Regions from separate parts of the Amycolatopsis sp. WAC 01375 genome, predicted to be linked through region 1. Evidence: riboswitches for the same ligand, from Rfam matches in the RefSeq annotation. Region 1 holds a riboswitch; each other region holds the start of a gene.
The links. Region 1 has a riboswitch for S-adenosylmethionine ahead of DL991_RS07940 (methionine ABC transporter ATP-binding protein). Riboswitches for the same ligand answer to the same signal wherever they lie in the genome.
Positions count from the first base shown of each region.

Region 1 (7,483 bases):
TCGGCGACACGGTCGGCGAGGTCCTCGAAGACGCCGGTCTTTCGGTCGGCGCGCACGACTCGCTCTCGCCCTCGCCGCAGGCCGAGGTAGGCGACGGCGGCGTCATCAAGCTGGAGCGCGGCCGCAAGCTCAACCTGATCGTCGACGGCGCGCCGCAGCAGGAGTCCTGGGTCCGTGCGACCAACCTCGGCGACGCGCTGAACCAGCTCGGTCGCGCAGACCTCGCCAAGGCCGGCACCTGGACGTCGCTCCCGCAGAACGGTGAGCTGCCGCTCGAGGGCGCCACCGTCGAGGTCAAGACCCTCAAGAACGTCACGGTCTACGACGGCGCGAACGACCCGCGGAAGGTGCAGACCAACTCGGTCACCACCAAGGAATTCCTCGGTGAGCTCCGGATGACCCTCGGCCCGGACGACGAGGCCGTCGGCGGCCTCGACGTCAAGCTGATCGACGGCGCCGAGGTCCACATCAGCCGGACCGGCGTCACCATGGTCAAGCAAAACGAGGAAATCGCTCCGCCCGAGCAGAAGGTCGACGACCCGGAGCTCGAAAAGGGCAAGACCAAGGTCGAAGACCCGGGCACCCCGGGCCAGAAGACCGTGACCTACAAGGTCACCAACCGCAACGGCAAAGAGGTCGGTCGCGAGAAGGTCTCGGAAGAGGTCATCACCGAGGCCAAGCCCAAGATCGTCAAGGTCGGTACGAAGAAGCCCGCCGATCCGGTCATCGGGGACGCCGGCGCCTGGGATCGCATCGCGCAGTGTGAGTCGACCGGCAACTGGTCCGCCAACACCGGCAACGGCTACTACGGTGGCCTGCAGTTCAACAAGAGCACCTGGGATGCCTACGGTGGCGACCAGTACGCCGCGTACCCGCACCAGGCCAGCAAGGCCCAGCAGATCGCTGTCGCCGAGAAGGTCCGCGAGGACCGCGGTGGCTACGGCGCTTGGCCGCACTGTGGCAAGAAGGCCTGACCGCCAAATAGTTCTCCTTCCTGAAGGCCATCGTGTGGGTTCCGTCCCGCAAGGTGGCCTTCAGGCCGTTAAGGGCTCCTGCGGTGGTGTAGTGCCTCCGGATCTCGGTCTCGACAGTCGTGCCCACCAGCGAGGCGGCCGTATGTGGGCCACATTCCGGGATCGCTGAGCCGCACTGCCCTCTCGGACGCCTCCGTCACCACGGTGTGGGCTTTGGTAGCCCTGGGACCGTGCCTGGGGCGGTCTGGGGCGGCTTACCGGGGTCTCGGCCGGCTCCGCGGGCGGAGGCTGCTCGGTGACCCGCTCCGACGCCTGCCGGGGCAACGGGATGTCCGGGCTGCTTTCCGCGAGATCGACGATCTCCGAGAGTGCGTCACCGCGTCTCTCCGCCGGCGTACGGTCGTCGGCTTCTCTGTTCGGAGCCGGATACGCCCGCGGCACCAGAAGCGCGTTCAGGCGGGCGCCTGTTTCGGGGTCGAGGTTGCCACGCAGGTCCCAACGACCGGTGCGCTTCTGACGCAACCAGAACTCGCTTCGCTGAAGTTTCGGACTGGGATCCTCTTTGGGGTTCCCGTCCGGGTCGAGATGCGCGAGCAACTCCGTCCCCGCCACCGTGACGTCGCGTGGTCTGGCGACGCAGGCGAGCTCGACCAGGCCCTTCTCGGCCTCGTGCCGCGTGCTCGCGGTGAGGTGGTCGGGCAGCCGCTTCATGACGGTGACGATCCGGTCGATGCCGGCCTCGGCCAGCGCTCCGGTGGAGGCCGCGGTACCGGTCAAAGGCGCGACGGGGTCGATCGACGTGCCGTCGCGCACCCGTCTCGAATTGAGCGCGACCGCTCGAGCGGTCACCTTCTGGGCCTCCGCTCGAGGAACCCGAGCCACATGCTCGTAAAAGACGGCGATCGAGTTGTATCCGTAGAGCTCACGGACACCACGGGACTCGATCTCGGCCAGGATCTGGCCGACTTCGGCGATCAGACGTCGCCCTTCGCGTAGCCGTGTCTGCAACTCGTCGAGAAGCAGTTCGGCGTCACCTTCCGGCAGGTTGAGCGGGAAGGCCTTGGGAATGTTTGTGCTGGTCATCCCTCGATTGTCGAGGCAGATTCGAACTAATGCACGGTATCGATCGGGTGGATGATCATTACCCTCCGGGGGCGCCGACCTGCGCGTATCACCCTGGAGTGGGATGGGTGTCAGTTCGAAACGCCACAAGGATGATGGGAGCGGATCACGTCGGACCCCTGCCTGAGGGGGTGAGCTGTTCCCACTCCTCGCGGAGCACCCCGTAGACGACGGCGTCGTGCACGCCGCCGGACCAGCGTCGAGCGCGCCGGAACCGGCCTTCTTCGACGAAACCCAGCCGTCGTCCGACGGCGATCATTCCCGGGTTCCCCGAGAACGTCGCGAAGTCCAGGCGCAGCGTGTCGGTGCGGGAGAACAGGTAAGTCGTCCACAGGCGCAAGGCTTCGGTGCCGAATCCGCCGCCCCAGTACCGCTCGTCGTAGATGACCAGCCCCATCCGCCGCCAGTCGGTCTGCCTGCTTTCCCAGTACCAGCTGACCCTGCCGATCAACCTGCCATCGCTCAGGTCGCACACGGCGAGGCTGGCGCGGGGATCGGGCCGTTCGGCGTTGGTGGTCGTGAGTTCGCTCGCCGTGGATGCGACAGCAGCTGCGGTCGGGGTGCCGAAGTAGGGCCCGTTGGTCGTGTGCCAAGGCCGCGCGGGATCGAGCAGGTCTTCGAGCGATCGGAGATCGGATGGCCGCCAGTCGCGCAGCCGGACTTTCTCACCTTCGAGTACGACGTCGTCCACCGGCCAATCGTGGCTTGCCGAGGCTGACTACGATTGTCGGGTGACTGAACTGCTCGGCCCTGCGGAGATCAGGGCGCTTGCGGCCGAGCTGGACGTACGTCCGACCAAGAAGCTCGGCCAGAACTTCGTGCACGATCCCAACACCGTGCGCCGCATCGTCGATCTTTCCGGGATCGGCGAAGGTGACGTCGTGCTGGAAGTCGGGCCGGGTCTCGGCTCGTTGACCCTCGGACTGCTCGCGACCGGTGCCGAGGTCGTCGCGGTCGAGATCGATCCCGTGCTGGCGAAGCGGCTGCCGGACACGGTGGCCGAACGAGGCGGGGCCGAAAGGCTGAAGGTCGTCGGTGCGGACGCTTTGCGGATCACGGCGGGCGACCTGCCAACGCAGCCGACCGCGCTCGTCGCGAATCTGCCGTACAACGTCGCGGTTCCCGTCGTGCTTCACCTGCTCGCCGAGCTGCCGTCGCTCACCAGCGGCCTCGTGATGGTCCAGACCGAGGTCGCGGATCGGATGGCGGCAGGCCCGGGGAGCCGGACTTACGGCGTGCCCAGCGTCAAGCTCGCTTGGTACGGGAAGACGCGCAAGGTCGCCGCGGTGCCCCGCGCGGTGTTCTGGCCGGTTCCGAATGTGGACTCCGCACTGGTCGCTTTCGAGCGGGGCGAAGTGGTGTCGTCCGTTGACCGGGAGCGGCTGTTCGCGGTGGTGGACGCCGCCTTCTCTCAACGGCGGAAGACTTTGCGTGCCGCGTTGGCGTCATGGGCCGGTTCCGCCGAACGCGCGGGGGAGCTGCTCGAAAAGGCGGGGATCGACCCCAAGACCCGCGGTGAGCAGCTGGATGTGCACGAGTTCGCTCGGATCGCCGCGGCGGCCGTCTGACCGACCGTGGAAGATGTGACCGGCACCGCGCCGACGCGAGTTGGTCAAGGTCAGCACGAGTGCGTAAGCCCTCTTCTGGATCTGCCCGAGTCCGGCACGTCTTAGCAGGCAGCGTCCCTGCCGAGGTCCAAGAGCACCTGTCGCTGTCTCAAAGTATGGGCAGCGAATCCTGTATGATGGACGCGACCAGACGTGTGATCTGCGCCTACGCGCTTGCTTTCATCCAGTGGGATCGGTTTTACTCAGTGAACCATCCCGAGCGACTGAGAGACCTGGCTCGCCGAAGTCGCAGCAACCACCCTCCACAGGGCAGGTGCTACAGCCAGGACCGATGGAGGCTGTGCCTAATGAACAGGGTCACCCACCCGCTCCTGCTGACCAGGCGACGCGTTGTCGATGAAGGTCGCCGCACGGTAAGTGCGTGTCGACGCTCCACCGTTACTGCCTGAGTTCTTTCCCTTATCTCTGAATCCGTCCGTTCCGGACGGTTACTCGGTGACGGTCGGCGCGCTCGAAAGATGCAGCGCCCCATGTGCATGGAGCCCTTCGTGATCACTGTCGAAAACCTGTCCAAATCCTTTCCCCTCAACGGAAATCCGGTCGTTGCCCTGCGCGATGTGAGCGTGGACATCCAAGCGGGCTCGCTATTCGGAGTCGTGGGTCCGGCCGGCTCCGGCAAGTCGACCCTCGCTCGTTGCATCGGCCTGCAGGAGCGCCCCGACCGCGGCGTCGTCCGGCTCGACGGCCTCAACACCGGAACCCTCGACGGACGGCGTCTTCGCGAGATCCGCCGCCAGGTCGGTGTCGTGAGCACCAAACCGGAATTGCTCGCCGAGCGCACCATCGCCGGCAACATCGCTTCGCCGCTCGAACAGCTCGGCCTCGACGGTCCGCAGCGCCGCAACCGGGTCGGCAACCTGCTCGACCTGGTCGGGCTCACCCCCCGGGCGGGGCAGCGGCCGGGCGACCTGACCGAGGGGCAGCTGCGCCGGGTGGCCATCGCCAAGGCTCTCGCCGCCGGGCCGTCCGTGCTCTTGGCCGACGACCCGACCGCGGGCGTGCAGCCCGAGGAGTCCGGCGCGGTCCTGACCGTGCTCGACCGGGCGCGTGCCGAGCTCGGAGTCACCGTGCTGCTCACCACTCCCGACGCCGGCGTGGTTCGCCGTGTCTGCGACGACGTCGCGGTCCTGGAGGCCGGGGCGATCATCGAACGGGGAACCGTGCTCGACCTGGTCTCCGACCCGAACAGCCGGACCGCGCAGGCGCTGCTTCCCGCGATCGAGACCGGGCGGGCACAGGCCTCGAAGTACGACCGCGCGGTGGACGTCGTGCTCGTCGGCTTCGCTTCGGTTGGTGCGCTGCTCCCGGAAGCCGCCGGTCGCTTCGACGTCGAACTCGCCACGATCGGCGGCGGTCTGACCCGGATCGGTGACACGCCGGTCGGCCGGTTCCGCCTCGGTGTGCGCGGTGAGCGCGCGGACGCCGCGCTCGCCTGGATCGCCGAACGCGGCGGCCACGTGACCCACCCGGTCCGCGGACCGCAGGGCGTCGCCGCCTGATTACTCCGCGAACGGGCCGTCCAGGACGAAAGCTGTCCGGGCGGCCCGTTTCGTGTCTGACTCGTCCCGTTCTCTTTTCTCCTGGTGACAGCACAAGTGGAGCGGCCACGTAGTCTTGACTGGTGCTCGCCGTCGTACCGCCTCCAGTGACCGTCAGGGTCCCCGCCAAGGTCAACCTGCACCTGTCGGTCGGTGACGTACGCCCGGATGGCTACCACGAGCTGGTGACCGTGTTCCAGGCGCTTTCCCTGACCGACGAGGTGACCGTCGCGGTCACAGAAGACCCCGGTGTCGAGGTTTACGGCGAAGGCGAAGGTGCCGTGCCGACAGGGGCCAACAACCTCGCCTGGAAGGCGGCGCAGGCACTGGCGGCCCACGTCGGCAAGGCGGACGGCGAGTCCAAGATCCGAGTGGTGCTGCGTAAAGGCATCCCGGTAGCGGGCGGGATGGCCGGTGGCAGCGCCGACGCGGCCGCGACCCTGGTGGGCCTCGCGTCGCTTTGGAAGCTCGACATTTCCCGAGACGAGCTGGCCGGTATCGCCGCGAAGCTCGGCAGCGATGTTCCTTTCGCGCTCTACGGCGGAACCGCGTTGGGTACCGGCCGGGGCGAGCAGCTGGTGCCGGTCTTGTCGAGGCACACGTTCCACTGGGTTCTGGCGTTCGACCAGCGTGGACTTTCGACTCCGCGGGTGTTCGGCGAGCTGGACAGGTTGCGTGAAGAAGGCAGCCCGCCTCGGATCGGTTCGCACACTCCGGTGGTCGAGGCGCTGGCGTCCGGTGATCCGCGGCAGCTGGCGTTGCTTCTCGGCAATGACCTGCAAGCGGCCGCTGTCTCGTTGCGTCCGGGACTGCGGCGCACGTTGCGGGCCGGGGTCAACGCCGGTGCGCTTGCCGGCACCGTGTCCGGATCCGGGCCGACCTGTGCCTTTCTGTGCGCGGACGCGCAGTCGGCCGTCGAGGTCGCCGCGGAGTTGTCCGGTGCGGGGGTCTGTCGCACGGTTCGTGTCGCGCACGGGCCGGTCCCCGGAGCCCGGCTGGTCGGCGGGGATGACGCGCCGCGACCGTCGCCGCCTCGGGTGCACGCATGAGGGTGTCCGAAATGGACACCGACTAATTCGTTGTGTTGCAAGCTTTTTGGAAAGGATCGGCTGAGGCATGGCCAACTTGGTCAACCTGGAGTCGGTGAGCAAGTCCTTCGGGGTGCGCCCGCTGCTCGACAGTGTTTCGCTCGGTGTGGCGGAGGGGCAGCGTATCGGCGTCGTCGGTCTCAACGGGGGCGGGAAGACGACGCTGCTGGAGGTCCTCGCGGGGATCGCCGAGCCGGATACGGGACGTGTCAGTCAAGTCCGGGGCTTGCGGATGGCCGTGGTCACCCAGCGGACCGAACTTCCCGACGGCAGCACGGTCGGAGATGTCGTTCTGGAGCGCTACGGCGCTGAGCACGAGTGGGCCGCTGACGCGCGAGTCAGGTCCATTATGGATGGTCTGGGAATCACCGCTCTCGGAATCGAGAAGGCGACGGCGAACCTGTCCGGTGGCGAACGGCGCCGCGTCGCGTTGGCGGCGGCCCTCACCGGTGAACTGGACCTCGTCGTGCTCGACGAGCCCACCAACCATCTCGACGTCGAAGGTGTGCGCTGGCTCGCGGATCACCTGCTCAACCGCAGGATCGCGGTCGTGGTCGTTACCCACGACCGGTGGTTCCTCGACACGGTCGCGAGTGTGACCTGGGAGGTCGCCAACGGTCGCGTCGAGCAGTACGAAGGCGGATACGCGGACTGGATCTTCGCGCGGGCCGAGCGGGCGAGGCTGGCGGCGACGGCCGAGGAAAAGCGGCAGAACCTGGCGCGTAAGGAGCTCGCATGGCTGCGTCGCGGCCCGCAGGCCAGGACGTCGAAGCCGCGTTACCGCGTCGAGGCGGCGGAAGCCTTGATCTCCGATGTGCCGGAGCCGCGGGATTCGGTCGAACTTCAGACTTTCGCCCGGCGTCGGCTGGGGAAGACCGTGCTGGAGATCGAGGACGCCACGTTGACCGTCGGCGGCGACCGCACCTTGCTCGATCACGTCACGTGGCGGATCGGGCCCGGCGACCGGATCGGCCTGGTCGGCGTCAACGGGTCCGGCAAGACCACACTGCTCAAGCTGCTCGGCGGCGACACCGAGCCTGAGACCGGACGGCGCATCCAGGGCAAGACGGTCAGCCTCGCGCACCTGCGGCAGGAGCTCGACGATCTGCCGGGTGATCTGCGCGTGCTGCAGG
Region 1 is NZ_QHHW01000017.1:118,316-125,798, forward strand. It holds gene DL991_RS07920 (resuscitation-promoting factor) at 1-974, shown strand, start outside; gene DL991_RS07925 (DUF222 domain-containing protein) at 1,035-2,057, opposite strand; gene DL991_RS07930 (GNAT family N-acetyltransferase) at 2,203-2,787, opposite strand; gene rsmA (16S rRNA (adenine(1518)-N(6)/adenine(1519)-N(6))-dimethyltransferase RsmA) at 2,828-3,664, shown strand; SAM riboswitch class I at 3,912-4,002, shown strand; gene DL991_RS07940 (methionine ABC transporter ATP-binding protein) at 4,213-5,223, shown strand; gene DL991_RS07945 (4-(cytidine 5'-diphospho)-2-C-methyl-D-erythritol kinase) at 5,346-6,311, shown strand; gene DL991_RS07950 (ABC-F family ATP-binding cassette domain-containing protein) at 6,379-7,483, shown strand, end outside.

Region 2 (7,483 bases), on a different contig from region 1:
GACGCCTCCGGCAAACCGGTCGAAACGCTCTTCGGACAGGCTGCCGAGACCGAAAAACCGCTGGTCTCGACGTTGAGCGTGGCGTCACAGGCCGCCGCGCAGAAAGCCGTCGACGGCTTCGGCGGATCGGCGATCATCGTCGCGATGAAGACCTCGGGCGAACTGCTGGCGATCGCGCAGAACGCCGCCGCCGGGAACCAGCCGAAGGCGCTCAGCGGTCTCTACGCGCCGGGTTCGGCCTTCAAGATCGCCACGGCGGCCGCGGCGTTGCAGCAGGGCGGGGTTTCCGCCGACTCGCCGGTGGCCTGCCCGGGCAGCGAGCAGATCGGCACCCGCACGCTCAAGAACGACAACGGGTTCGACCTGGGGACGGTGTCGCTGAAGACGGCGTTCGCCGCGTCGTGCAACACGACCTTCGGGCGGCTCGCCGGGCAACTGCCCGCGGACGGCCTCGCGAAGGCCGCGAGCCAGTTCGGCCTCAACGCCGACTTCGAGATCCCGGGGCTGGCCACCGAGACCGGCAAGGTGGAGTCGTCGGGTAGCGGCGACGAGCAGGTCGAGGCCGGGATCGGTCAGGGAAGGGTGCAGGTCAGCCCGCTGGGCGCGGCGCTGATGGCCGCGACGGTCGCCACGGGGAAACCGGTGGTGCCGAAGCTGTGGCAGGGGCTGGAGACCAAGGTCAACGCCGGTTACCAGGCTCCGTCCGCCGGGGTGTTGAACCAGGTCCGCGCGATGATGCGCGAGGTCTGCACGACAGGGACCGCGAAGGCGCTGAAGGGCAGCGGAGCAGTCTTCGGCAAGACGGGGACGGCGCAGTTCGGTTCGGGTGCCGACGCCAACGGCTGGTTCGTCGGCTACCGCGGGGACGTCGCCTTCGCCGTCATGCTCGAGGGTGCCAACGACTCCAAGCCCGCGGTGCAGCTGGCGGCGAAGTTCCTGGCCGGCTGACGGTTCGGCGCTCGCCGAAGCGTCGGTCTTCTACGGTGAACGCATGGAAACGATCGCACTGGCCGAGGTCGCGGCCGTGCTCGCCGATCCGAGTCGCGCGTCGATGTGCCTCGCGCTGCTCGACGGGCGCGCCTGGACGGTGACGGAGCTGGCAGGCGCGGCCGAGGTGGCCGCGTCGACGGCGAGCGAGCACGTGACGAAGCTGACCGAGGCCGGGTTCGTCGTGCGGGTGAAACAGGGACGGCACAGTTACGTCCGGATAGCCGACCCCCGGGTGGCGGAGCTGATCGAGCATCTGGCGCAGCATGCCGAGCACCGCCCGGTGAAGGGATTGCGTTCGTCGGTGCGGGTGAAACGGCTGGAGTTCGCCCGGACCTGCTACGACCACCTCGCCGGGAGGGTCGGCGTCGCGCTGCGGGACGGGATGCTCGCCGGCGGGCTGATCGACGAGGCCGACGGCCTGACGCTGACCGGTCGCGGACGCGAGGTGCTCGGCGGGCTCGGGGTGGAGATCGCCGACGGCCGCCGCCCGATACTGCGCGACTGTCTGGATTGGACGGTCCGGCGTGATCATTTGGCGGGCCGGGCCCCCGCGGCGCTACTGTCTCACGCAGTGAGTGCCGGCTGGTTGTCCCGTGAGGGCAACCGCGCGGTGAAAGTCCTGCCCGCGGCGGAGAAACCGTTCGCGGACCTCGGTGTCGACCTGGTGGCCCTGCGCAGTCCCTAGTGGACAGTCTGTAACACAGGCTATCCGGACGCTTTCCGGCCGGTACACGAACGAGTGACGACCACCGCCTCACTATTCTGGAGCCCTCACGGCGGCCGGACGGGAGGCGACATGGAGCAGCTCCCGCTCATTCTCGGTACCGGTGGTGCGGTGCTCCTCGTCGCCGTGATCGCCGTCCGGGTGTCGATCCGGGTCGGCCTTCCCTCGCTGCTGCTGTACCTGGGGATGGGGGTCCTGCTCGGCGAAGCCGGGTTCGGCATCCAGTACGACAACCCCGAGCTCACCCAGTCACTCGGCCTCGCCGCGCTGGTGATGATCCTTTCCGAGGGTGGCCTCACCACCCGCTGGACGGCCGTGAAACCGTCGCTGGGCATCGGAATCGCACTGTCCACAGTGGCCGTCGTGGTGAGTATCGCGGTCACCGGCGCGGCCCTGCACTGGTTGCTGGGCCTGGACTGGCGGATGGCGTTGCTGTGGGGCGCGGTGCTGGCCTCGACCGACGCCGCCGCGGTCTTCTCCGTGCTGAGATCGGCGGGGATCGGCAAACGGCTGGTCGGCGCGCTGGAGATCGAGTCGGGGATCAACGACGCCCCGGCCTACATCGCCGTCGTCGTGCTGGCCGAGGGCGCGACCGTCGACTGGTCGCTGCCGCTGCTGGTGGTCTACGAACTGGCCGCCGGCCTGGTGATCGGCCTCGCGTTCGGCTGGGGTGGGGCGTTCGCGCTGCGCCGGGCGGCGCTTCCCGCCACCGGTCTGTACCCGTTGGCCACGGTCGCGGTCTGCGTCGTGGCGTACTCGAGCGGTCAGCTCGCCCACGCGTCGGGCCTGCTCGCCACCTACGTCGCGGCACTGGTGCTGGGGAACTCGAAGCTGCCGCACCGGTCGGACACGCTGTCCTTCGCCGAGGGGCTCGGCTGGCTCGCGCAGATCGGGCTGTTCGTGCTGCTCGGCCTGTTCGCCTCGCCGAGCAGGATCCTCGAAAGCCTGGTCCAGGGCCTGGTCGCGGGCGCGGTCGTGTTGTTGCTCGCCCGTCCGTTGTCGGTGGTGCTCTCGGCGCTGCCGTTCAAGATCCCTTGGCGAGAACAGGTGTTCCTGTCCTGGGCGGGCTTGCGCGGGGCGGTCCCGATCGTGCTCGCGCTGATCCCCCTGTCGTCGGGGGTGCCCGGCGCGCAGGAGCTGGTCGACGCGGTGTTCGTGCTGGTCATCGTGCTGACGCTGCTCCAGGGCGCGACGCTGACCCCGCTCGCGCGCGTGCTCGGACTCGCCCAGCACACCGAAGCGCACGAGATCGACGTCGACTCCGCCCCGCTCGACGAGATGGGCGCGGAACTCCTGCAGGTCCGGATCAACGCCGGATCCAAGATGCACGGCGTCTACCTGGCCGAACTACGGCTGCCCATCGGGGCGACGATCAGCCTCCTCGTCCGTGACGGCACCGGCTTCACGCCCAACAAGAACACCCGGCTCCAGGAACGGGATCAGTTACTCGTCGTGACCACCGCCGAAGTCCGTGACGCGGCCGAGCGGCGCCTGCGGGCCGTCGACCGCGCCGGACGCCTCGCCAGGTGGAAGGGCGAATCCGGCCAGTAGGTCACGGCCCGGCACCAGCTGTTCGTCGGTTGATCTCAGATAATTCTTCCCTTGCGTCCTCCTTTTGGATTACTTTCCCGGCAATCGACTCCATCGAATGGGTGAGTGTCGCGGGGTAAGGAGTACGCAAGGTGACGAAACTTCCTGTGCGGTTCGCCGGTCTGGGGGTCGCCGCGGCACTCGCCGGGGTGGTTCTCACCGCCCCGGTGGCGACAGCGGCCGGCGCGTTTCCCGTGTTCGGGCTGCCCTTCGAAACAGGCCAGTCGGTCTACTCGGCGGGGATCCACTCGGACAACGGGACCTCCGGCGTGAAGAACGCCATCGACTTCAGCCCCGGCGACCGGACCGTTCGCGCCCCGCTGGCGGGCACGGTCCGGATCCAGCACTGCGACGGCGGCGACTGGGTGACCGTCGACCACGACGGCGGCTGGCGGACCGGGTACTACCACCTGGAAGGCATCGCGGTCACCGACGGCCAGAAGGTCGCCCCTGGCGACGCACTCGGCCGGACCGGTAACGCGCTGCCCTGCGGTGGCAGCAGCACCGGCGCCCACGTGCACTTCACCCTGTGGACGCTGCCCGCGGCCGCCGCGCAGGGCGGCGACTCGCGCGACTTCGGCGTCGGCGCGGGCAACTGGAACGGCATGTCCTACGACGAGGTCTCCACCAAGGTCGCGGCGGCCTACGGCGAGGCCGTCGACGGCAAGACCTTCGGCGGCTGGCAGTTCACCGCGGGCACCGATCAGTACTCGGGGACCGCGACCTCGGTGTCCTCCCGCGCGATCGTCCCGCTGCCCGGCCGATTCCGCGCCTGACCTGCCGCAATTCGGCACCTGATTGCGCTGGTCCAGGCCGCGAACCAGCGCAATCAGGTGCCGAATTGCGGGTTTCCTCGCTTGCGGAGCACGTGAGCGGCGTCTCAAGATGCGGACGAGGGGTGGCTCGATCGCCTGCCCGTCCGCTAACTTCGTCCGTAGGTCACGAGTGTCAGCGTCAAGCCCCGGCTAGCTGACCGGCAACCCTCCTTCCGCGGTGGGGTGCCCCGGGTGAGGACCTGGCTCGTCGCGTGGTGCGACGGGCAAGCGCGGGATCCTCGTCGGGTCCCCTGGCCCGGAGGATGACGATGACTCTCGCTATCGAACGCACCAACACCCCCGCCGCTGTCGCGGAAACCGTTGCCACACACGAAATCCCGACGGTCGCGTGCGCCGATCTGCGGGTCCCGCTGGTGACCGGCGGCGGCAGTGACCATATCGGATACGCCAACCTCGACCACGCGGCGAGCGCCCCCTGCCTGGACAAGGTGCGTGCCGCCGTCGACGAATTCCTGCCCTGGTACGCCAGCGTGCATCGCGGCGCCGGGTTCGCTTCGCAGATCTCCACCAAGCTTTACGAGCGCACGCGCGGAATCCTGCGGGACTTCGTCGACGCGCGGTCGACCGACGCCGTCGTGTTCACCCGCAATACCACCGATTCCTTCAACCTTCTCGCGCGCAGCCTGCCGAAGCACACGTCGGTCGTCGTGTTCGACACCGATCACCACGCCGCGCTGCTGCCGTGGCGGGGCCCGAACGTCCGCCGGATCCAGACCCCTCGCACCCGTCTCGCCGCGGTGTCCGCTGTGGACGAAGCACTCGCGGACTGCCCACAGGGGCCGCGGCTGGTGGTCATCACCGGCGCGTCCAACGTGACCGGGGAACTGTTGCCGGTCAAGGAGATCGCCGCGGTCGCGCGGCGGCACGGCGCCCGGATCGCGCTCGACGCGGCGCAGCTCGCCCCGCATCGGAAGATCTCGGTGCGTGAACTGGACGTCGACTACGTCGCGCTGTCTGGCCACAAGCTGTACGCGCCTTTCGGTGCCGGAGCGCTGATCGGCCGCGCCGACTGGCTGCGCGCCGCCCAGCCGTACCTCGCCGGTGGCGGTGCGACGAAGCTCGTCAACCGTGACTCCGAAAACCTCGGCGTGGTCTGGAATTCCGGCCCCGAGCGGCACGAAGCCGGTTCTCCCAACACCGTCGGCGTCTACGCGCTCGGTGTCGCCTGCGAGACACTGGCCGGGAACTGGGACGCGATCGTCGCCCACGAGGACGAACTGCTGGCGCGGCTGCGTCGCGGTCTCGCCGCGGTTCCCGGATTCGCCGAACTGCGGCTGTTCGACGCGCCGGTCGACAGGGTCGGCACGCTCAGCTTCGTCGTCGACGGGTTCGACCCGGGCTGGCTCGCTGCGGTCCTTTCGGCGGAGTACGGCATCGGCGTGCGGGACGGCGCGTTCTGCGCGCACATCGCCACCAAACGGCTGATCTCCGCCGCCGGTTCGACCGGGCAGCAGGCCGTCCGGGTCAGCCTCGGCCTCGGCAGCACCACCGAACACGTCGACCGGCTCGTGCTGGCACTGCGCCAGATCGTCGCCCGCGGCGCCCGCTGGCAGTACGAGAAGCCCGAGGGCCGCTGGGTGCCGGAGAACGATCCGCGGGAACTGCCCCCGTTCTGCGCCTGACCCACTAGCCTCACCCCGCATGGGGAACGAGCGACCACGTTATTGGTTTCCGCTGGCGTTGCTGGGATTCGCCCAGCTGGCGGTGGTGGCCCTGTCCGTCGGCGCGCGCCGGTCCGAGGGATGGTTCGCCTACGCGCCGTACGCGAACGGCGGCATGTTCGGATCCGTCCACGGCGGGGAGACGAGCCGTGAGGCCCTGACCGCGGTTTCGGTCGTCGGCATGGGCAGGATGGACAACTGGCTGTTCGCCGTCCTCGCGGTCTACCTCGGCACGGTGCTGTTCTACGCGTTCCGGGCGAAGACCGTTCGGTGGTGGAAGGTCGCCGGGATCGCGCTCGGCGGGCTGGTCGCCATCGTGCTGGCGGATCTGGTCGGCTACTGGGAACTCGACATGGACGGCGACGCGCGGAGCGCGGTTCTGCTGACGCTCGGCCTGGTCGGGCTCGCCTGGCTGGAGCGCAGCGTGCTGGTGCTCGTCGTGGCCGCGGCGTTCGTGCTCTGCGCGGTCGTGCTCGCGCGAGGGCAGCTCGCGTTGGTGCTGTCGTCGCTGGTCGCGCTCGCCGGCGCGTTCGCGGCCCTGCTGAGCAGGCCGAAGACAGCCGCCGAGGAGGCCTGAGCGGGCTCAGTGGACAATGGGAGAGTGAGTACAGAGCCCGAAACCGCGCCACCGTCGCCGCCGCTGCCCAAGAAGCGCGTCGCTGTGGTGTTCGCCGTCGCCGCGGTGCTGTGGGGGATCGACCTCCTCACCAAGCAGATCGCCGTGTCCACGCTCGAGGGCAAGCAGCCGGTCGAGTTCCTCGGCGGGCTGGTGTACTTCCAGCTGGTACGCAACCCCGGCGCCGCCTTCTCGATGGCGACCGGGCTCACCTGGGTGCTCGCGCTGGTCGCGATCGCCGTCGTGATCGCCATCGTCTGGCTGTCCCGGCGGCTGCGCTCGGTGGGCTGGGCGATCGGTCTCGGCCTGGTACTGGCCGGTGCGCTCGGCAACCTCACCGACCGGATCTTCCGCGCGCCGGGCCCGCTGCAGGGACACGTGGTCGACATGATCTCCGCGTTCGCGCCGAACGGGCAGGGCTGGGCGATCTTCAACGTCGCCGACTCCGCGATCTGTGTCGGCGGCGTGCTCATCGTGATCCTTTCCTTGCTGGGCAAGGACTACGACGGAACATCCACAAAAGACAAGAAGAAAGCGGCGAGCGAATGAGCGCGCGGATGTTGCCCGTTCCCGATGGGCTCGACGGCATGCGCGTCGACGCGGGGCTGGCGAAACTGCTGGGACTTTCCCGCACGATCGTGGCGGAACTGGCCGAATCCGGCGAGATCCTGCTCGACGGCAGGCAGGCCGGGAAGTCGGACCGGCTGACCGCAGGCGGGCTGCTCGAAGTGACGCTGCCCGATCCGGCCTCGCCCATCGAGGTCGTCGTGGAACCCGTCGAAGGCATGAAGATCCTGCACGACGATGACGACATCGTGGTGATCTCGAAGCCGGTCGGCGTCGCCGTGCACCCGAGCCCCGGCTGGACCGGGCCGACCGTCGTCGGCGGGCTCGCCGCCGCCGGGCTGCGGATCGCGACCTCGGGCGCCGCCGAACGCCAGGGCGTCGTGCACCGGCTGGACGCCGGCACCACCGGCGTTATGGTCGTGGCGAAGAGCGAGCACGCGTACACCGTGCTGAAGCGGGCGTTCAAGGAACGCACCGTCGACAAGGGCTACCACGCCAT
Region 2 is NZ_QHHW01000053.1:85,788-93,270, reverse strand. It holds gene DL991_RS34890 (penicillin-binding transpeptidase domain-containing protein) at 1-948, shown strand, start outside; gene DL991_RS34885 (helix-turn-helix transcriptional regulator) at 992-1,675, shown strand; gene DL991_RS34880 (potassium/proton antiporter) at 1,787-3,265, shown strand; gene DL991_RS34875 (M23 family metallopeptidase) at 3,397-4,080, shown strand; SAM riboswitch class IV at 4,242-4,356, shown strand; gene DL991_RS34870 (aminotransferase class V-fold PLP-dependent enzyme) at 4,389-5,762, shown strand; gene DL991_RS34865 (hypothetical protein) at 5,782-6,378, shown strand; gene lspA (signal peptidase II) at 6,403-6,966, shown strand; gene DL991_RS34855 (RluA family pseudouridine synthase) at 6,963-7,483, shown strand, end outside.
Region 2: it holds a riboswitch for S-adenosylmethionine, as region 1 does, so the genes downstream of both, DL991_RS34870 (aminotransferase class V-fold PLP-dependent enzyme) here and DL991_RS07940 (methionine ABC transporter ATP-binding protein) in region 1, are expected to answer to the same signal.

Region 3 (7,483 bases), on a different contig from region 1:
ACCTCCTCGCGGTCCTTCAGCGCGTACGGCGCCATGAGCAGGCTCTGCACGATCGCACCGGTTCCGAAATAGATGATCGGCGGGACACCGAGGCCGGTGACCGAATGCGCGTCCCACAGTGTGTAGGCGGCGATCGTGACCCCGGTCAGCAGTCCGTAGGCCACGCCTTTGCGGCGAGCGACGCGATCGGCGGCGTCGGCATGCGCCGGTGCGCGTCCGGTACCGATGACCAGCACGCCGGCGATCACGAGGAACGCGCCGATCAGGCCGAGCACCCCTGGCCGCTCGCCGAGCAGCACGACGGCCGCGAGCACCGAGAGCAGCGGCCCGGTACCGCGGGCGACGGGATAGACGACGGACAGATCGCCGACGGCGTAACCCCGTTGGAGGACGATCCCGTAGGTGACGTGGAACACCGCCGTAACCACGGCCGCGAACAGCCAGGTCCACTGTGGACGTTGCGGCTCCACCGCCAGTGAGACCGCCATGACGGGTACGAGAAGGATCGCGGAGAGGCTGTAGTAGGCCCAGACGAACCGGGCTCCGCCACGGCGGATCCGCTTGGCTGCCAGATTCCAGCCCGCGTGGATGACTGCGGCGATGACGACCAAGGACAGAGCGGTGGCGTTCACGGCGGACCTTCCCGTTTTCCGCGCATGCGGAAAACACCGGTCCTCCAGGCTTTTGTCCCGTCAGATGAACGGCAGCGCTTCCGGCCCCGCCGATGGTGCCGCTCGGACCTGTCCCCTCTGCCCTGATTATGTGTTTCGCTGAACGGGCAGGCGGCGGAACCCTAGGCACTACGATCTTCACCGTACCGCAATCCCCCTCCCCAGGCGGCCGTGAGCGGCCCCGGGGCGGCTGTTAAGATTGCCTCTCACCGTCGTGTGGCATTCCGTCATGGAGGAAACCCGCGCCGCTCTCACGAGCATGCAGGGCCGGTCACAGCGCGGCGGCGAAACCACCGAGAGATTCAAGAGGAGCGCCCCCGTGGCCAACATCAAGTCGCAGATCAAGCGCATCACCACCAACGAGAAGGCGCGTCAGCGCAACCAGGCGATCCGGTCCTCGGTGAAGACCGCGATCCGCAAGTTCCGCGAGGCAGCCGACGCCGGCGACAAGGCCAAGGCCCTGGAGCTGCAGAAGGACGCGGCCAAGAAGATGGACAAGGCTGTGACCAAGGGCGTTCTCCACGCCAACCAGGCCGCCAACAAGAAGTCCGCGCTCGCGAAGCGCGCGAACTCTCTCTGATCGGCTTTCGAAGGGCCCCGGCGACTCACGTCGCCGGGGCCCTTCGCCATGTTCAGCGGCTTGTACCGTGGGCGTCGACGACCTCAAGCACGGCGCGTTCCAACGCGTACTCCGGGTTGGCCGCGACCCCCTTGACCTCGGCGTTGAGCCGGGCGACCACCCGCATCGCGGTGGCCAGACCGTCCTGACCCCAGCCTCGGGCCTGCCCCTGCGCCTTGCGCACCTTCCACGGCGGCATCCCCAGCTCGCCGGCCATCTGGTTCGGGTTCCCGCGACCGGCGCCGGACACCCGCGCGATCGTCCGGACCGCGTCGGCGAGAGCGTCGGCGACCAGCACGTGCGGCACGCCCAGTTGCATCGCCCAGCGCAGCGATTCGAGCGCCGCGGCCTTGTCACCGGCGACGGCCTTTTCGGCGACGGCGAATCCGTTCACGTCCGCGCGGCCCCGGTGGTAGCGGCGGACCGCCTGCTCGTCGACCGTTCCGCCCGCGTCCGCGACGAGCTGGGTCGCGGCCGACGACAACTCACGCAGATCCGAGCCGACCGCGTCGATCAGCGCGAGCACGGCCGCACCGTCGATCTTCCCGCCGACCCGGCGGACCTCGTTGCGGACAAAGGATTCCCGCTCAGCGGCCTTGGTCAGTTTCGGGCATTCGACGACCTCCGCCCCTGCCTTCTTCAAGGCGGCGGGGAGCGCCTTCGCGGCCTTGCTCCGACCGCCTCCGCTGTGCACGACGACGAGCACGATGCCGTCGGCGGGCGCCTTGACGTAGGCCATCACCCCGTCGGCGAGCTCCTGCGAAATGTCCTGCGCCGATTCGAGGACGATCACCCTGCCTTCCGCGAACAGCGAGGGGCTGACCATCTCCGCGAGCGCCGGGACTGTGAGGTCCGACACCCGGATCCGGGTGAGATCCGCCGTCGGATCGGCGGCTTTGGCCGCATCCGAAGCGCCGCGGACCGCGCGTTCGATCAGCAGCTCTTCCTCACCGAGAACCAGGACCAGCGGCGATGGGGCGGAAGCTTGCGTCGTCACGGTGACGATCCTGCCACTCGTCCTCTCGTGTGCTTTGTCCGGTGATGTGTTCCGGGCACGGTGGCCCCACCTGAGGCTCATGTCGTACGGTGTTGGCGAGGCGACGCGATGACACGCGTGCCGACAATCGAATACCGCTCATCCAGAGGGGCAGAGGGAACGGCCCGACGAAGCCCCGGCAACCGGCGTCAGCCTGTCATTCCGCGATCGCGGGATAGCTGACGAACACGGTGCCAATTCCGGCCCGCCACGGCGGGGCAGATGAGGAAAGGACCTCGCGATGACCGCAACCCTCGGCACGACCTCCACCACCAAGACCCCGGATCTCGGACCGGCCGTCGAACTGGTGTCGAAGGAAGAGGGACACCGGCAGCCGCTCGCCCCCGAATTCGTTTCCGCCGAGGACTTCTCGCCGCTCGAAGTCGCCTACGACTTCGGCCGCGTGCGCCGCGAGGACATCGAAGCCGGACCGAAGAACATCTGGCGCTACAAGAAACTCCTTCCCGTTCCGTCGAACGTCGAAGAAATCCCCAACACCGAACCCGGCGCCACCCGGCTCATCCAGGCCGACAGGCTCGCGAAAGCCTTGGGCGTCAAGAAGGTCTGGGTCAAGGACGACACCGGCAACCCCACGCACTCGTTCAAGGACCGTGTGGTCGCCGTCGCGCTGGCCGCCGCCCGCGAATTCGGCTTCGACGTGCTCGCCTGTCCGTCGACCGGCAACCTGGCCAACGCCGTCGCCGCCGCGGCGGCCCGCGCCGGCTGGCGGTCGGTCGTGCTGATCCCGAAGACCCTCGAGCGCGCGAAGATCCTCACCACCGCCGTGTACGACGGCGACCTGATCGCGGTCGACGGCAACTACGACGACGTGAACCGGCTCGCCACCCAGCTCGCCGCCGAGCAGGAGAGCTGGGCGTTCGTCAACGTGAACGTCCGGCCCTACTACTCCGAAGGCTCCAAGACGCTGGCCTTCGAGGTCGCCGAACAGCTCGGCTGGCGGCTCCCCTCCCAGATCGTGGTCCCGATCGCCTCCGGTTCCCAGCTCACCAAGGTGGACAAGGGTTTCCGCGAGTTCGGGCAGCTCGGTCTCGTCGACGAGACGCCGTACAAGGTGTTCGGCGCGCAGGCCACCGGCTGCTCCCCCGTCTCGGCGGCCTTCCGTGCGGGCCACGACGTCGTCCAGCCGGTCAAGCCGGACACGATCGCCCGGTCGCTCGCGATCGGCAACCCGGCCGACGGCCCCTACGTCCTCGACGTGGTCAACCGCACCGGCGGCGCGATCGAAGACGTCACCGACGAAGAGGTCGTCGAGGGCATCCGGCTGCTCGCCCGCACCGAGGGCGTCTTCACCGAGACCGCCGGTGGGGTCACCGTCGCGACGGCCAAGAAGCTCATCGAGACCGGCAAGCTCAACCCGGACGAGGAGATCGTCCTGCTGATCACCGGTGACGGCCTGAAGACCCTCGATGCCGTCGAGGGCAAGATCGGCCCGAAGGCCACCGTCAGCGCCTCAGCCGACGCGGTCCGCGAAGCACTCGGCATCTGAGACCTGTTGGCGGAGCTGAGGACGGGTTCGCCAACAGGACATAACGCGTGAACCCGCCCTGGTCGAAGGCCCGCTATCGCGGTGGCAGGACGCCCTGACCGCCCATAAGGACGTGTTCAACCAGATCGCGTCCTGTCGACGTCGATCGCGGCGCGGATTCACCGACAGGCACTGAGTTCCCGCCCGGCCCGCCTCAAGAACGAGGCGGGCCGCGGGGCTCACCCCGGCGCAGCAAGGCAAGTCCCCGCGCGTCGGCGACGACCGCGGTGTCGCCGTCAGTGTCCGTTCTGGCGATCGACGCGCCGACCGTGGCCAGATTGTCCAAAGTGGACTTGTTCGGATGGCCGTAGGTGTTTCCGGCCCCGACACTCACCAACGCCACCCTCGGTGCGACGGCGTTGAGGAAATCCGGTGCCGTGTAACGGCTTCCGTGATGCGGGACTTTCAGGATCTCGGCTTGCAGATCGGCACCCTCGGCCATCAGGTCGGCCTGCGCGGCGAGCTCGACGTCGCCCGTCAGCAGAAGCCTGCCCGCCGGGGTCCCGGCGCGCAGGACGACCGAACCGTTGTTGATCACCGTGCCGTCCTGTTCGAGGACCGAACGCCGGGTGACATACCGCGGCCCCAGTACGTCGAGCGACAGCCCCGGCCAGTCCAGCCGCTGCCCGATCCCCAGCTCCAGCAAGGGAATCCCGCGGCGTGCGGTCTCGTCCGCGACCTGTTGCCACGCCCAGGCGGGAGCCCGGCCCGGGCCGACGGCGACCGCACCGACCGACCGGCCCTCGAAGACGGATTCGAGGCCGCCGATGTGGTCGGCGTGCAGATGACTCAACACGATCAACGGAACACGATCCACGCCGAGCCTGCGCAGGCATTCGTCGACCGGTCCCGGTTCCGGCCCGGTGTCGACCAGGACCGCTCTGCCTGGCTCGCCCGTGGCGAGGGCTACGGCATCCCCCTGTCCGACGTCGCAGGCGACGGCGCTCCACGACGCCGGTGGCCAGGCCGGTGCCAGCACCCGCACCGGTACGAAGACGAGCAGACCGGCGGCCAGCGCAACCGCCAGCAAGATCCTGGCGTGGCGCAGCCGGACGACGACGAGCACCACGACGAGCAGGCCGGCCGCCAGCAGCCCACCCCACCAGCCATCCGGCCAGTCCACGACCGCACCCGGCGCCCGGGCGCCGTGGCGGGCCACGGTGATGAGCCAGCTCGCCTCGGGTTCGGTCAGGCGGACCAGCAGCCTGCCCGCCGACGGCCACCACGGTCCGACGACGGTGGCGAGCACGCCGAACACGGTGGCCGGGGCGACCACCGGCGCGGCGAGCACGTTGGTCACCACCGAGACGAGACTGACCGATCCCGCCATGCCCGCGATGACCGGCGTCGTCACCACGAACGCGGCCAGCGGGATGGTCAGCCCCTCGGCGTAGCCTGCCGGAACTCCGCGTCCGACCAGCCACTCGGCCCACCGCGGTGCCAGCAGGACGAGCCCGGCCGTGGCCAGCACCGAAAGCGCGAACCCGAAGTCCGCGGCCATGGCCGGATCGGCCACGACGAGCCCGGCGACCGCGAACGCCAGCGCGGGCAGCGCCGAACCCCGGCGCCCCAAGGCCAGCGCCAGCAGCCCGACCGCCCCCATCACCCCGGCGCGGAGCACGCTGGGCGCGGGCCCGGCGAGGACCACGAACCCGGCGAGCCCCGCGGCGGCCGCGGCGGCGGACGTCCGCGGCCCGACCCGGAGCACCCTCAGCAGGAGAAGGATCGAGCCACAGACGATCGCCATGTTCCCACCGCTCACGGCCATCAGGTGGGACATGCCGGAGTCCGTGAACTCGCGTTCGACCCTCGGGGACAACGTGCTCGTGTCCCCCACGACCAGTCCGGGCACCAGACCGGCCTGCTCCTCCGGGAGGACGGCGCACAATTCCCGGAGCCCGGTGCGCAGCGATTCCGCGGCTCGCTGCCACCAGGGCGCCGGTCCGAGGGCCGACGGCGGACCTCGCACCGAGAGGACCGCGACCGTGAGCTCGGCCCCCTTCGCCGGTGCGAGCCGCCCGGAAGCGGTGACCTGCTGCCCGGGCAGCAGGTCCGTCCACCCCTCGGCGGGAGCGAGCAGGAGGATCCGGCCGGCCGAATCCACCACCCGCTCACCCGTCACCACGGTGTCCACCGTCGCGGCGATGACCACCAGGCGGGTGCCTGCCCGGCGATCGGCGTATCCGGCACCGCGGACCGGACGTGGCCGCTCGGTGACCACCACCCTCGTGGTGACTTCGCTCCCCCGTGCGGCGGCGGCACGGAGGTCGTCGTGCTCGGCGGCCCGGATCCGCAGCGCCACCGGACCGGCGGTGAGCACGCCGAGGACCGCGAGCGCGCCGAGGCCCACCACCCACCGGGACGCCGTCCGGCGGGCACGGACACCGGCGGTGATCGCGAGCACCACGGCGGCCGCACCGCAGAGCATCGTGATCCACCAGCCGCCCAGCAGCCCGGAAAGAGTGCCGAGCCAGGCCGTCGCCGCGGCCGGTACCAGCCGCAGGTCCTGCCCTCGCCACGACGCGGTGTCCACTTCGGACGGATCGGCGGACGGGTTCATCCGACGGACACCAATTCCCGGACCTTCTTGAATTTAGATTCGCCGATCCCTTCTACTTCACGGAGTTGCTCGACACTGGTGAACCCGCCATGCCCGGACCGCCAGTCGACGATGCGCTTCGCCATCACCTCGCCGACCCCGGGCAGGGTGTCGAGTTGCTCGGCCGTGGCCATGTTCAGGTCGAGCTTCCCCACCGGTGCCGCCGTTCCGGCCGCGGCCGGAACGGGGACGCCGACGGCCACCTGCTCGCCATCGGTGAGCCGCCTGGCCAGGTTCACCCCGGTCAGATCCGTTCCGGGCTGTGGCCCACCGGCCGCCGTGAGGGCATCGGCGACCCGTGCGCCCGGAGGGATCGTGACCAGGCCGGGTTTGAGCACCCGGCCGACGACGCTGACCACCAGAGGCGCCTTGGCCGCCGCGGCGGCGGGGGCGTCTCCGGCGGCCTTCGCCGACGGCAGGGGCGGCGCGGTCTCCGCCCCTGGCCGGTGTCCGAACAAGGCGATCGCGCCGGTCACGATCACGGCCACCGCGATCAGCACGGCCGCCACGGCGAGCCACCGCCGGTTCACCGGGATCCCGTCCGCCGTGAACCGGGCGGGCACCCAGCGGCGGGCGAGCCTGCCCACGGGCGGGCCCTGGCTGGGCGACGACAGCTGCGCGGTCAGCCACGCCAGCCTGGCGTTGACGGAGGGACCCGATGGACGGGCGGTTTGGTCGAACACGTGAACGACGCTACGGAGCGGGGATGGCGGGCGGCAGTGGCAAATCCCGGGGCTGTGGACAAGTGGGGTGTTGTGGACAACTCGGCCCCAGCCGAGGCCTGATCACCGGTTTCCGTCGGTGCCGTATGGGACCCTGGCGGATTGCCCTAGCCCGCGCGCTGGATCACGACACCGAGCACACCGGGGCCGGTGTGGGCCCCGATGACCGCGCCGATCTCCGAAACCACGCACCCCTCCGGGCAGCTGATGGACTCCTCCAGCCGGTTGGCCAATTCGACGGCGCGTTCCGGGGAAGCCAAGTGATGGACGGCGATGTCGGCCAGTCCGCC
Region 3 is NZ_QHHW01000032.1:96,032-103,514, forward strand. It holds gene DL991_RS20285 (EamA family transporter) at 1-632, opposite strand, end outside; gene rpsT (30S ribosomal protein S20) at 991-1,251, shown strand; gene holA (DNA polymerase III subunit delta) at 1,304-2,287, opposite strand; SAM riboswitch class I at 2,423-2,555, shown strand; gene thrC (threonine synthase) at 2,568-3,833, shown strand; gene DL991_RS20305 (ComEC/Rec2 family competence protein) at 4,027-6,432, opposite strand; gene DL991_RS20310 (ComEA family DNA-binding protein) at 6,429-7,154, opposite strand; gene DL991_RS20315 (DegV family protein) at 7,301-7,483, opposite strand, start outside.
Region 3: it holds a riboswitch for S-adenosylmethionine, as region 1 does, so the genes downstream of both, thrC (threonine synthase) here and DL991_RS07940 (methionine ABC transporter ATP-binding protein) in region 1, are expected to answer to the same signal.